DNA from 2 places in the Kocuria sp. CNJ-770 genome. Region 1 is predicted to be linked to the other one. Evidence: riboswitches for the same ligand, from Rfam matches in the RefSeq annotation. Region 1 holds a riboswitch; the other holds the start of a gene.
What was found. A riboswitch is a leader RNA that binds a small molecule or an ion and turns the genes downstream of it on or off. The one in region 1 is predicted to bind S-adenosylmethionine.
Positions count from the first base shown of each region.

Region 2: linked by a shared signal. The riboswitch ahead of BJF77_RS18220 (bifunctional o-acetylhomoserine/o-acetylserine sulfhydrylase) and the one ahead of BJF77_RS15695 (O-acetylhomoserine aminocarboxypropyltransferase/cysteine synthase family protein) in region 1 are both predicted to bind S-adenosylmethionine.

Region 1 is NZ_MKJW01000129.1:6,385-11,404, forward strand. Features, by position in the region: gene BJF77_RS15680 (methionine synthase) at 1-582, opposite strand, end outside; gene BJF77_RS15685 (DUF1852 domain-containing protein) at 579-1,598, opposite strand; partial or broken gene BJF77_RS22095 (PLP-dependent transferase) at 1,819-2,250, opposite strand; gene BJF77_RS15695 (O-acetylhomoserine aminocarboxypropyltransferase/cysteine synthase family protein) at 2,282-3,586, opposite strand; SAM riboswitch class I at 3,592-3,704, opposite strand; gene BJF77_RS15700 (multicopper oxidase domain-containing protein) at 4,570-5,020, shown strand, end outside.
Region 2 is NZ_MKJW01000155.1:33,496-38,515, reverse strand. Features, by position in the region: gene BJF77_RS18225 (homoserine O-acetyltransferase) at 1-408, opposite strand, end outside; partial or broken gene BJF77_RS18220 (bifunctional o-acetylhomoserine/o-acetylserine sulfhydrylase) at 405-1,789, opposite strand; SAM riboswitch class IV at 1,868-1,983, opposite strand; gene BJF77_RS18215 (VOC family protein) at 2,125-2,763, shown strand; partial or broken gene BJF77_RS18210 (CPBP family intramembrane glutamic endopeptidase) at 2,801-3,579, opposite strand; gene BJF77_RS18205 (S9 family peptidase) at 3,690-5,020, shown strand, end outside.

The DNA of each region.
Region 1 (5,020 bases):
CACGCCCCACTCCTTGAGGTCGTCGAAGAACACGTTGAAGGCAGGCTCGTCGAACTGGATGATGTCGACGCCCGCCGCCTCCAGCTCTTTGGCCTCCTGGTTGAGGATCTTCGCGAACTCCCAGGCGAGCTTTTCGCGACTCCTGTAGTGCTTGTCGTAGAGGGTGTCGATCATGGTCATGGGACCGGGGAGCGTCCACTTGATGGGCCGGCTGGTCCGCGCGCGGAGGGCCTTCGCGTCTTCGAGGAAAACCGACCGCTCACGGCCCACCGCGCCGACGACCGTCGGGACGCTCGCGTCGTAGCGGTCACGGATCCGCACCGTCTTCCGGTGTTCGAAGTCGACGCCGCTGAGGTGTTCGATGAACGTGGTGACAAAGTGCTGACGGGTCTGTTCGCCGTCGCTGACGATGTCGATACCCGCCTGCTGCTGCTCGTTCACGGCCAGGCTCAGCGCATCCCGCTTGCCCTCGCGCAGTTCCTCGCCGTCCAGCTTCCAAGGGGACCACAGCGTCTCACCTTCCGCGAGCCAGGAGGGCTTGGGCAGGCTGCCGACGATGGTGGTGGGCAACAGGGTGTTCATCGGTGCTTCTCCGTCTGTCGTCCGCAGTGGGCCGCGGCCCACTGCTCCAGGAGGGTCTGGTGTGGCTTCACGAAGTGCTCCTCCGTGAACTTCCCCTGCATGAGGGCCAGCTGACTGCGCTCCTCGCGGTCGTAGGCGATCTGCGTCACCGAGTAGTCTCGACTCTCCAGGCTCGGCCGGTAGACCCGACCAGCTGCCGCATTGGCGTTGTAGATCTCCGGGCGATAGATCTTCTGGAACGCTTCCATCGTGCTGATGAGGCCGATGAGTGCCAGGTTGGAATAGTCATTGAGGAGATCCCCCCGGAAGTAGAACGCCAGGGGTGCGACCGCGCCGCGGGGCATGAAGTAGCGGACCCGCAGTCCCATCCTCTCGAAGTATCGATCCGTCAAGGAGGATTCATCCTGCCGATACTCCACCCCGAGGATCGGATGGTGGTTCTCGAGCCGACGATACGTCTTGGTGCTCGAGACGCTGATGCAGATCACGGGCGGCTGGCGGAACCGCTCGCGGTAGGCCTCGGAGTCCAGGAAGTGCGTGAAGAGCTTCCCGTGCAATTCGCCGAAGTCATCGGGGATGCTGGACCGGGACGCCTTCGCGTGGTGTTCCGGCAGCACCACGCTGAAGTCATAGTCCCGGAGGTAGGACGAGAAGTTGTTCCCCACGATCCCGTCGATGTGCACATTGGACAGCGTGTCGAGGATCTGCACGTCGAGGACCTCGATCAGGGGGAACACCGCGTCGTCGCCGTCGGCGGCGAAGTGCAGGTCCACGGAGACGATCTCGATCTCCACGACATAGCGATCCCGGCTGGGATTGTCCCAGTGGGCCAGGTCGTTGAAGCGACTATTGATCATTGTCAGGGTGTTTCGGAGGTTCTGCCGACGGTTCTCGCCGCGGGCCAGGTTCGCGAAGTTCGTCGTGCCTCGGGAACTGGACGAGGGGCAGTAGTCCTCATCGAAGCGGGTCGTGCTGATATCGAACGTGAAGTCGTTCGTCCTGGTGGTCTGATGCATCGATTCCTCGCTGTGGACCGGGGGCCTGCCTGCCAGATGTGTACTCATCTCGAACGTCCTTCCCTGCTGCTCGTGCACTGCCCTCCCGAAGGTCGCCCCAGTCATGCTCCCGGCACCCCCGGCGCTGCCCGGACGACGTCGATCCGGGCCTCCGGGCTGCCGGTTCCCCGGGCCGCGCGGGCCGCGGCGGTGACGCGGCGCTGACCGGTCCGGGGCGCGCGGCGCACTCCAGTGCCGCTTCGAGGTCCGCCTGCAGGTCGGTGACGTCCTCGACGCCCACGGACAGCCGGACCAGGTCGGCCGGGACCTCCAGGGCCGTGCCTCGCACGGAGGCGTGGGTCATCTTGGAGCAGTAGCAGATGAGGGACTCGACCCCGCCGAGGCTGACGGACAGGGCGAACAGCTCCGTGGACTGGGCGAACGCCCGTGCGGCGGGCTCTCCCCCGCCCAGCCGCACGGACACGATCCCGCCGAATCCGTCCATCTGCCGGGCCGCCAGCTCGTGCCCGCGGTGCTCCGGGAGCCCGGGGGAGTATACCTGCCCGACCGCCGGGTGCTCCCGCAACCAGCCGGCCAGCTCCGCGGCGTTCGCGCCGTGCCGGTCCATCCGCAGGCCCAAGGTCTTCAGTCCCCGGGCCGTCGGCGCAGTGTCCGTCTGTGCTGAGTCGGTCAGGAGGGTCACCTCAGCGCGCCTTCCCGGTCAGGGCCGAGGCCGGTACGGTGGCCAGCGCCCGGTCGAGGTCGGCGATCAGGGCCTCGGGACACTCCAGTCCGATGGACAGCCGGATCGTGGTCTCAGCGATGCCTGCGGCCCGGCGTTGGTTAGGGGTGAGCCGGCAGTGCGTCATGGTCGCCGGGGGGCTGACCAGGGAGCGCACGTCCCCGATGTTGGCCACGAGCTGGAGCAGCTCCAGAGCGTCGATGAACGGGCCGATGGCCTCGGGGCCGGCGGCCAGGTCGAAGGAGAACACCGAGCCGGTGCCGTGCGGGAAGTCCCTCTCGGCGAGAGCGGCGCTGGGATGTCCGGGGATCGCCGGGTGGTGGACGCGCCCGACGGTGGGGTGCCGGGCCAGGTGCTCGGCGACCGTTCGCGCGGTCTCCTCCTGCCGGGCGATGCGGACGGCGAGGGTCTCCAGGCCCTGGATGAACTGGGCGGCGCTGGCCGGGGCGAGGGAGGGGCCGAGGTCGGGCAGGAACTTGCTGCGCGCCAGCGCCAGGTAGGCGCCGCGGCCGTGCCGGTCGATGAGTGCCTGTCCGCCGTAGCGGGCCTTGGGCCGGGTCAGTTGGGGCCACCGCTCCGGGGCTGCGCCGTAGTCGAAGGTGCCGCCGTCCACGATCGCCCCGCCGAGGACGGCCCCGTGCCCGCCGAGGAACTTCGTGGCGGAGTGCACCACCACGTCGGCACCATGTTCCAGTGGCCGGTACAGGACCGGCGTCGCCAAGGTGCTGTCCACCACGACCGGGACCCCGGAGGCGTGGGCGATGTCCGCCAGCGCCGGCAGGTCCGGCACGGTGGCCAGCGGGTTGGTGATGGACTCCAGGAGGAACGCGCGGGTGTCCGGCCGGATCGCCGCGCCCCAGGCCTGCGGGTCGGCCGGGTCGGCGAAAGTGACCTCGATGCCGAAGTCGGCGAAGGTGTCCGTCAGCAGGTCCACCGTCCCGCCGTAGAGCTGGCTGGAGGCGACCAAGTGCTTACCGCCGTGGAGCAGGGTCAGCAGGGACAGTGCGACGGCGGCTTGTCCCGTGGCGGTGCCGATGGCCCCGATCCCGCCCTCCAGGGCCGCCAGTCGGTTCTCGAACACGGCGACCGTGGGGTTGCCCGTGCGGCTGTAGGTGAACCCGGGGGTCTCCAGCCGGAACATCGAGGCGGCCGTGGCGTGATCGGGGAAGCGGTAGGCCGCCGTCTGGTGGATGGGCACGGCCACCGGCCAGTAGGGGGCCTCGGGCTCGTAGCCGGCGTGGACCTGTTGGGTGGCGTGGTGATTCACTCGATCCTCCATCGGTCCTGGCGGTAGCACCGTGCCCGCCGGTCCCGGTGTCCCAGGGTCGGCTGACTGGTTGCTGCGGCGTCGTCGAGCCAGATCTCTCGGCCGCTCTGGATGGTGTGGTGCGCTCATCCCACTCGATGGACGGCTCTATAGTCCAACGGACGGTGGGGTCGGTTGTCACAAAACCACACGTCGGGACATATTCGGGCCGGGCGATCGCGCTCGGCCGCTTCGGCCGACGTCGGGCCGGGTTTGTGACAGGTTATGACGGCCGGCCGCCCGGCCCTCATCGTGGGCTCAGTGATGTCCCGACGGAAGACCAGGGCGTCGTCGAGGGCGTTGTGCGCGGAGAAGATGACGCCCGCCTGGGGGTGGCGTCATCAACGGCGTGGTGAACGGCGTCAACCGGATCCCGGGAGCCGTGCACGGAGCCATCGGATTCGTCCTCCGGCACCACAGGAGGGCTCTCCCCGGCCCCGCTCTTCGGCCGTGGCAACCCGCGGCGTATGACCAGCCTCAACTGCATTATCGTTCCCGCGGGCAATGTCCGGTAGCCGGCCATATGTAAAGCGGTGGAGGCGCCCCGACTCCCCCACTCGACTCCGCACTTCCTGCGCGGGGCTTGGTGTCGGTGTGGGATGGCAGCGACAGGACAATCAGGGTGCTGCGCGGTATTTTCCGACTCATGCGTGTGGTGGCCGATCGTGCGGATCGGTCATCGATGACGACGGTGATGACGTGTGGTCATCGAATACGAGTGAGCGGGTTCATCCGGCCAACGTGGTCGTGCGCCAACTCCCGGGCCGATTGCAACCCCTCTCCTCAGGATCGCGACTTCCTCGCGTTATGGGCAGCCGATGACGACACTTATACTTGCAAATGAAATGCAAGATTAGGAATGGATGAGTCACGTGATCAGTCGCCCACGGCTTCACGGCCGCGCGTCATGGCATCGCCGGAGTGCCGCACCGATTCGCATCTGGATGGGCGTGCTGCTGGTCGTCATCTTGGTCCATCGCTGGGTTCCTGACTTCCGCTGGGTGATGGTGCACCTGGTGACCCTGGGCTTGATCACCAATTCGATCATGGTGTGGTCCCAGCACTTCACCGAGTCATTGCTGAAGAACCGGCTGCCCGATGGCTCCAGGAGACGGCAACTGGCCCGCATCCGCATGCTCAACGTGGGGATCGTGCTGCTGATCGCCGGGTTGCTGAGCACCTGGTACTGGCTGACCGTGCTGGCGGCGGTCCTGATCGGGGCCGCGCTGACCTGGCACGGCACTGCGTTGCTGGGGCAGCTGCGCACGGCGCTGCCGTCGCGATTCGCTGTGACCGTGAAGTATTACGTGGTGGCCGCGTTCCTGTTGCCCGTCGGGGCGGTGCTGGGGGCCGTGCTGGCCGCCGGGCTGTCCGCACCGTGGCATGCCCGGGTCC
Region 2 (5,020 bases), on a different contig from region 1:
CCGGCGCTCGGGGTCCACCTCGGCCGGGGCCGGGGTGGACGGTCCCGTGGAGCCGTAGCAGCCGCCCACGATGTTGGCGCACACCACGAAGTAGCGGTCGGTGTCGATGGCGGCGCCGGGGCCGACCAGGCCGTCCCACCAGCCGCCGCTCTCGGCGGCGCGGCGCCGCGCCTCCGGGGCCCCGGGCCGGGCCCTCCCGGCGGCGACGTGGGTGTCCCCGGTCAGGGCGTGCTCCACGAGCACCGCGTTGGAGCCGTCCGGGGCGAGCACGCCCCAGGTCTCGTAGGCGATCCGGACCTCCGGCAGCCGGAAGCCGGACTCCAGCTCCAGGGTGCCGATCTCGGCGTGCCGCGGCACGCCGTCCTCGCGCACGTCCGCGCCGGCGCCGCGCAGCACCGTCACGCTCACTCCTGCCCTCCGGCCGCGGCCGCGGCGAAGCCCTGCTCCAGGTCCGCCAGGATGTCCGTGACGTTCTCCAGCCCCACGGACAGGCGCACGAAGCCGGGCTCCACCCCCGCCGCGAGCTGCTCCTCGGGCAGCAGCTGGCTGTGCGTGGTGGACGCGGGATGGATCACCAGGGAGCGGACGTCGCCGATGTTCGCCACGTTGGAGTGCAGCGTCAGGGCGTCCACGAAGGCCGCGCCGGCCGCCCGGCCGCCCTCGAGGACGAACCCGAGGACGGAGCCGGCGCCGCGGGGCGCGTACTTGCGCGCCCGGTCGTGCCAGGGCGAGGACTCCAGCCCCGCCCAGCTCACCGAGCGGACGTCCTCCCGCGCCTCCAGCCAGCGGGCCACCTCCCCGGCGTTGGCCACGTGGCGCTCCATGCGCAGCGACAGCGTCTCGATGCCCTGCTCGATGAGGAAGGCGTTGAACGGGGAGATCGCCGAGCCGAGGTCGCGCAGCAGCTGCACCCGGGCCTTGAGGATGTAGGAGAGGTTGACCCCGAACGCGCCCTCCGCGCCGAGGGCCTGGGCGTAAACGAGCCCGCCGTAGGACTCGTCGGGCTCGTTGAAGCCGGGGAAGCGCTCCGGGTACCGGCCGAAGTCGAAGGCGCCGGAGTCCACGATCACGCCGCCGATCGCGGTGCCGTGCCCGCCCATGAACTTCGTGGCGGAGTGCACCACGATGTCCGCGCCCCAGCGGAACGGCTGGACGAGGTAGGGGGTCGCCACCGTGTTGTCCACGATGAGCGGGACCTCGTGGTCGTGGGCGATCCCGGAGACCGTCTCGATGTCGAGGACGTCGTTGCGCGGGTTCGGGATGGTCTCGGCGTAGAACGCCTTGGTGTTCGGGCGCACGGCCCGCCGCCAGGCCTCCGGGTCGTCCGGGTCGGTCACGAAGGTGGTCTCGATGCCGAGCTTGGGCAGCGTGAACTTGAGGAGGTTGTACGTCCCGCCGTACAGGCTCGGGCTGGCCACCACGTGGTCCCCCGCCCCGGCGAGGTTGAGCACCGCGAACGTCGTGGCCGACTGCCCAGCGCTGAGCATCAGGCGCCCACCCCGCCCTCCAGGGCGCTGATGCGGTTCTCCACGACCTCCGTGGTCGGGTTGCCGATGCGGGTGTAGATGGGTCCCAGCTCCGCGAGCGCGAAGCGGTCCGCAGCGGCCTGGGCGTCGGGGAAGACGAAGGACGTGCTCTGGTGGATGGGCAGGGCGCGGGAGCCGGTCACCGGATCGGGGCGCTGGCCGGCGTGGATCTGCTGGGTCTCGAACGACCAGCCGGCCGGGTGCTCGGGGGTGGGCAGCGCGGTCGCGGTGCGGTCGGCCGTGGAAGCAGTGGACTCGGACATGCCGGGAGACTCCTTGCGGGTGTCAGGGGTCCGGTGTCCGACCGTGGTGGTGCTGCCGTGCGACGGCCGGGCACCGAGGACCCGCGCTTGCTCGCTCGCCGGTCGCGAGGAGCCCGGTCTTCACCCAGGGCACCCCACCGCGGTGGAGGGTTGCCGGCCAGCTAGCTGGGGCTTGGACGCTGGCGCTCATGACCTGGACAGCATTCTCCGGATTCGGGCGACACGGCGTCAAGCCGGGGTGCGGCGAGCGCCCCGCGCACGCGCCGGACGGGCCGGGGAGCACCCCGCCGGGGACCGATTTGGAGACGAAAGTCACACGGTGCCACGATGAGCCCATGAGAGTCGACCACGTGTCCTACGCCTGCCGCCCGGAGGGCCTGACGGCCACCACCGAGCGCATTGCCGACCAGCTCGGGATCGAGCCGGTCAAGGGTGGGGTGCACCCCCGTTTCGGCACCCGCAACATGATCCTTCCGCTCACCAACCACCAGTACGTCGAGGTCGTCGAGGTCCTCGAGCACCCCGCGGCGGAGAAGGCCCCGTTCGGCCGGGCCGTGCGCGCCCGCTCCGAGGCCGGCGGCGGCTGGCTGGGCTGGGTCGTCGAGGTCGACGACCTCGCGCCCTTCGAGCAGCGCCTCGGCCGGCACGCGGTGCCCGGCCACCGGGTCTTCCCCGACGGCCGGTGCCTGGAGTGGCACCAGATCGGCGTCAAGGGCCTGATCGCCGATCCCCAGCTGCCGTTCATGGTGCGCTTCGACTCGGCCCCGGAGATGCACCCGTCCCAGGCGCGGATCACCGACGTGGCCCTCGCCGGGATGTGCATCGCCGGGGCGCCCGAGCGGGTGGCCGAGTGGCTGGGCGCGCCCGTGGAGACCGCGCTCGAGGACCTGGCGGTGGAGTGGCGCTATCCGGAGGGCACGCCCGGGCTGCTCTCGGTGTCCTTCGGCACCCCCGACGGGCTGGTCACGATCTGAGGCGCCGGCCGAGGCGGGCCCGCACGGCGGGCCCGCCTCAGCCGAGCAGCCGGCCGACGCCCAGGAAGCCCACGGCGTCCAGCAGGAAGTGCGCGACGACGAGGGGCATGACCCGCCCGGTGCGCCGGTAGAGCTCGGCGAAGACCAGGCCCATCACCACGTTGCCGAGGAAGGGCCCGATGCCTGGTAGAGGTGGTAGCTGCCGCGGAACAGCGCCGTGACCACCAGCACCACCGGCCAGCGCCAGCCGATGCGGGTGAGCCGGTCGGTCAGGAACGCGACCACCACCACCTCCTCGACCAGGGCGTGGCGCAGCGCGGAGAGCAGCAGCACCGGCACCGTCCACCAGTGCTCGGCCAGCCCGGAGGTCGTCACCTCCGCGGTGAGGCCCAGGGCGCGGCCGGCCGCGTAGAGGGCCAGGGTGCCCAGCCCCATGACGAGGAACAGGACGGTGCCCAGCCCGAGGTCCGGGACCGGCATCCGGGCGTCGAGCCCGATCCGCCGCCGCACCGTGCCCAGCGCGCCGGCGGAGCCGGCGAGCAGGTACAGCGCCAGCAGCACCGGGACCAGGTCCAGGCCGATGCCCGTGAGCTGGCGCAGCAGGTCGATCAGCGGCTGCACGCTCAGCGGCGGGTTCATCGTGGCCTGCGCCTCCGAGAGCGGGCCGCGGGCCAGCTGCTCGGCCAGGGAGAGCACCGCGTAGAGCGCGGAGGCGCCCAGGGAGACCCCCAGCACGAGGACCACCTGCATCCACAGGTCGGCGCGGGTGGAGCCGAAGGCCGGCGGGCGCGGGGCGAGGTGCGCGGGGGTGCTCATGCGGCCATTCTGGCACCGCCCGGGCGGACCGCCGGGTCGCGGGCCCCTCGCCGGCGCCGCGCCCCCGGGCCGGCCAGCGGCGGGCGGGGTGCCTTCCCTAGGATGGGCACATGACAGCTCTTCCCCCGCAGATCCGCCGGCAGCCCGCCGAGCGCACCTTCCACGGCCACCTGTTCTCCGATCCCTACGAGTGGATGCGGGCGAAGGAGTCCCCGGAGGTGCTCGCCCACCTCACCGCGGAGAACGAGTACGCGGAGGCCCGCACGGCCCACCTGGCCGGGCTGCGGGAGTCGATCTTCGGGGAGATCAAGGGCCGCACCCAGGAGACCGACCTGTCGGTGCCGAACCGGCGCGGGGACTGGTGGTACTTCTCCCGCACGGTGGAGGGCGGCGCGCACCAGGTGTTCTGCCGGGTGCCGGCCGCGACCACCGGGGACCTCCTCGCGGACTGGACCCCGCCCGTCGTCGGGCCCGGGACCCCCATGGCGGGCGAGCAGGTGCTGCTCGACGCCAACGCGGAGTCCGCGAAGCACGAGTTCTACTCCCTCGGCAGCTTCGACGTCTCCGAGGACGGGGAGCTGCTGGCCTGGGCCGAGGACGTCACCGGGGACGAGCGCTTCACCCTGCGCGTGCGCGACCTCACCACCGGGGCGCTGCTCGCCGACGAGATCCCCGGCACCTTCTACGGGTCCTTCCTCACCCCCGACGCCCGCGCGGTCTACTACACCGTGGTGGACGAGTCCTGGCGGCCCCACCAGCTGCGCCGCCACGTCCTGGGCACCCCGGTGGCCGAGGACGTCGTGGTCCACGAGGAGGCCGACCCGGGTCTGTGGCTGGGCGCGGGGCTGTCCGCGGACCGGCGCTGGATCGTGGTGGAGGCCATGTGCTCGGAGTTCTCCGAGCAGCTGATCCAGCCGGTGGCGGACCCGCAGGCCCCGCTGCAGGTGGTGCTGCCGCGCACCGACCGGGTGCTCTACGAGGCCGAGCCCTTCCTGCTGGACGGCCGCGAGCAGATCCTGCTGACCCACGACCACGAGGCCCCGAACTCCCGGGTCTCGCTCATGGACCCGGCCGACCTCGGCCGCCCGGTCGCGGAGGTGGACCTGCGCGACGTCGTCCCGGCCTCGGACACCGTGCGGGTCAACGGCTGCGCCGTCACGGCCACGCACCTGGTGGTCTCCGTGCGGGCGGAGACCACGCTGCGGGTGCGGCTGCTGCCCCTCGCGGGCCTCGGCACGGAGGCCCAGGCGGCGGCCGTGGAGCCGGCCTTCGCGGAGCAGCTCTACACCGCCGGAGTGGCCGCCGCCGAGCACGACGCCCCCGTACTGCGGCTGTCCTACACCTCCTTCACCACGCCCCCGCGCGTCTACGACGTCTTCCCCGCCGGCGCGACCGGAGCCGACGACGCCCTGCCCGCCGAGCCCGTGCTGCGCCGGGAGAC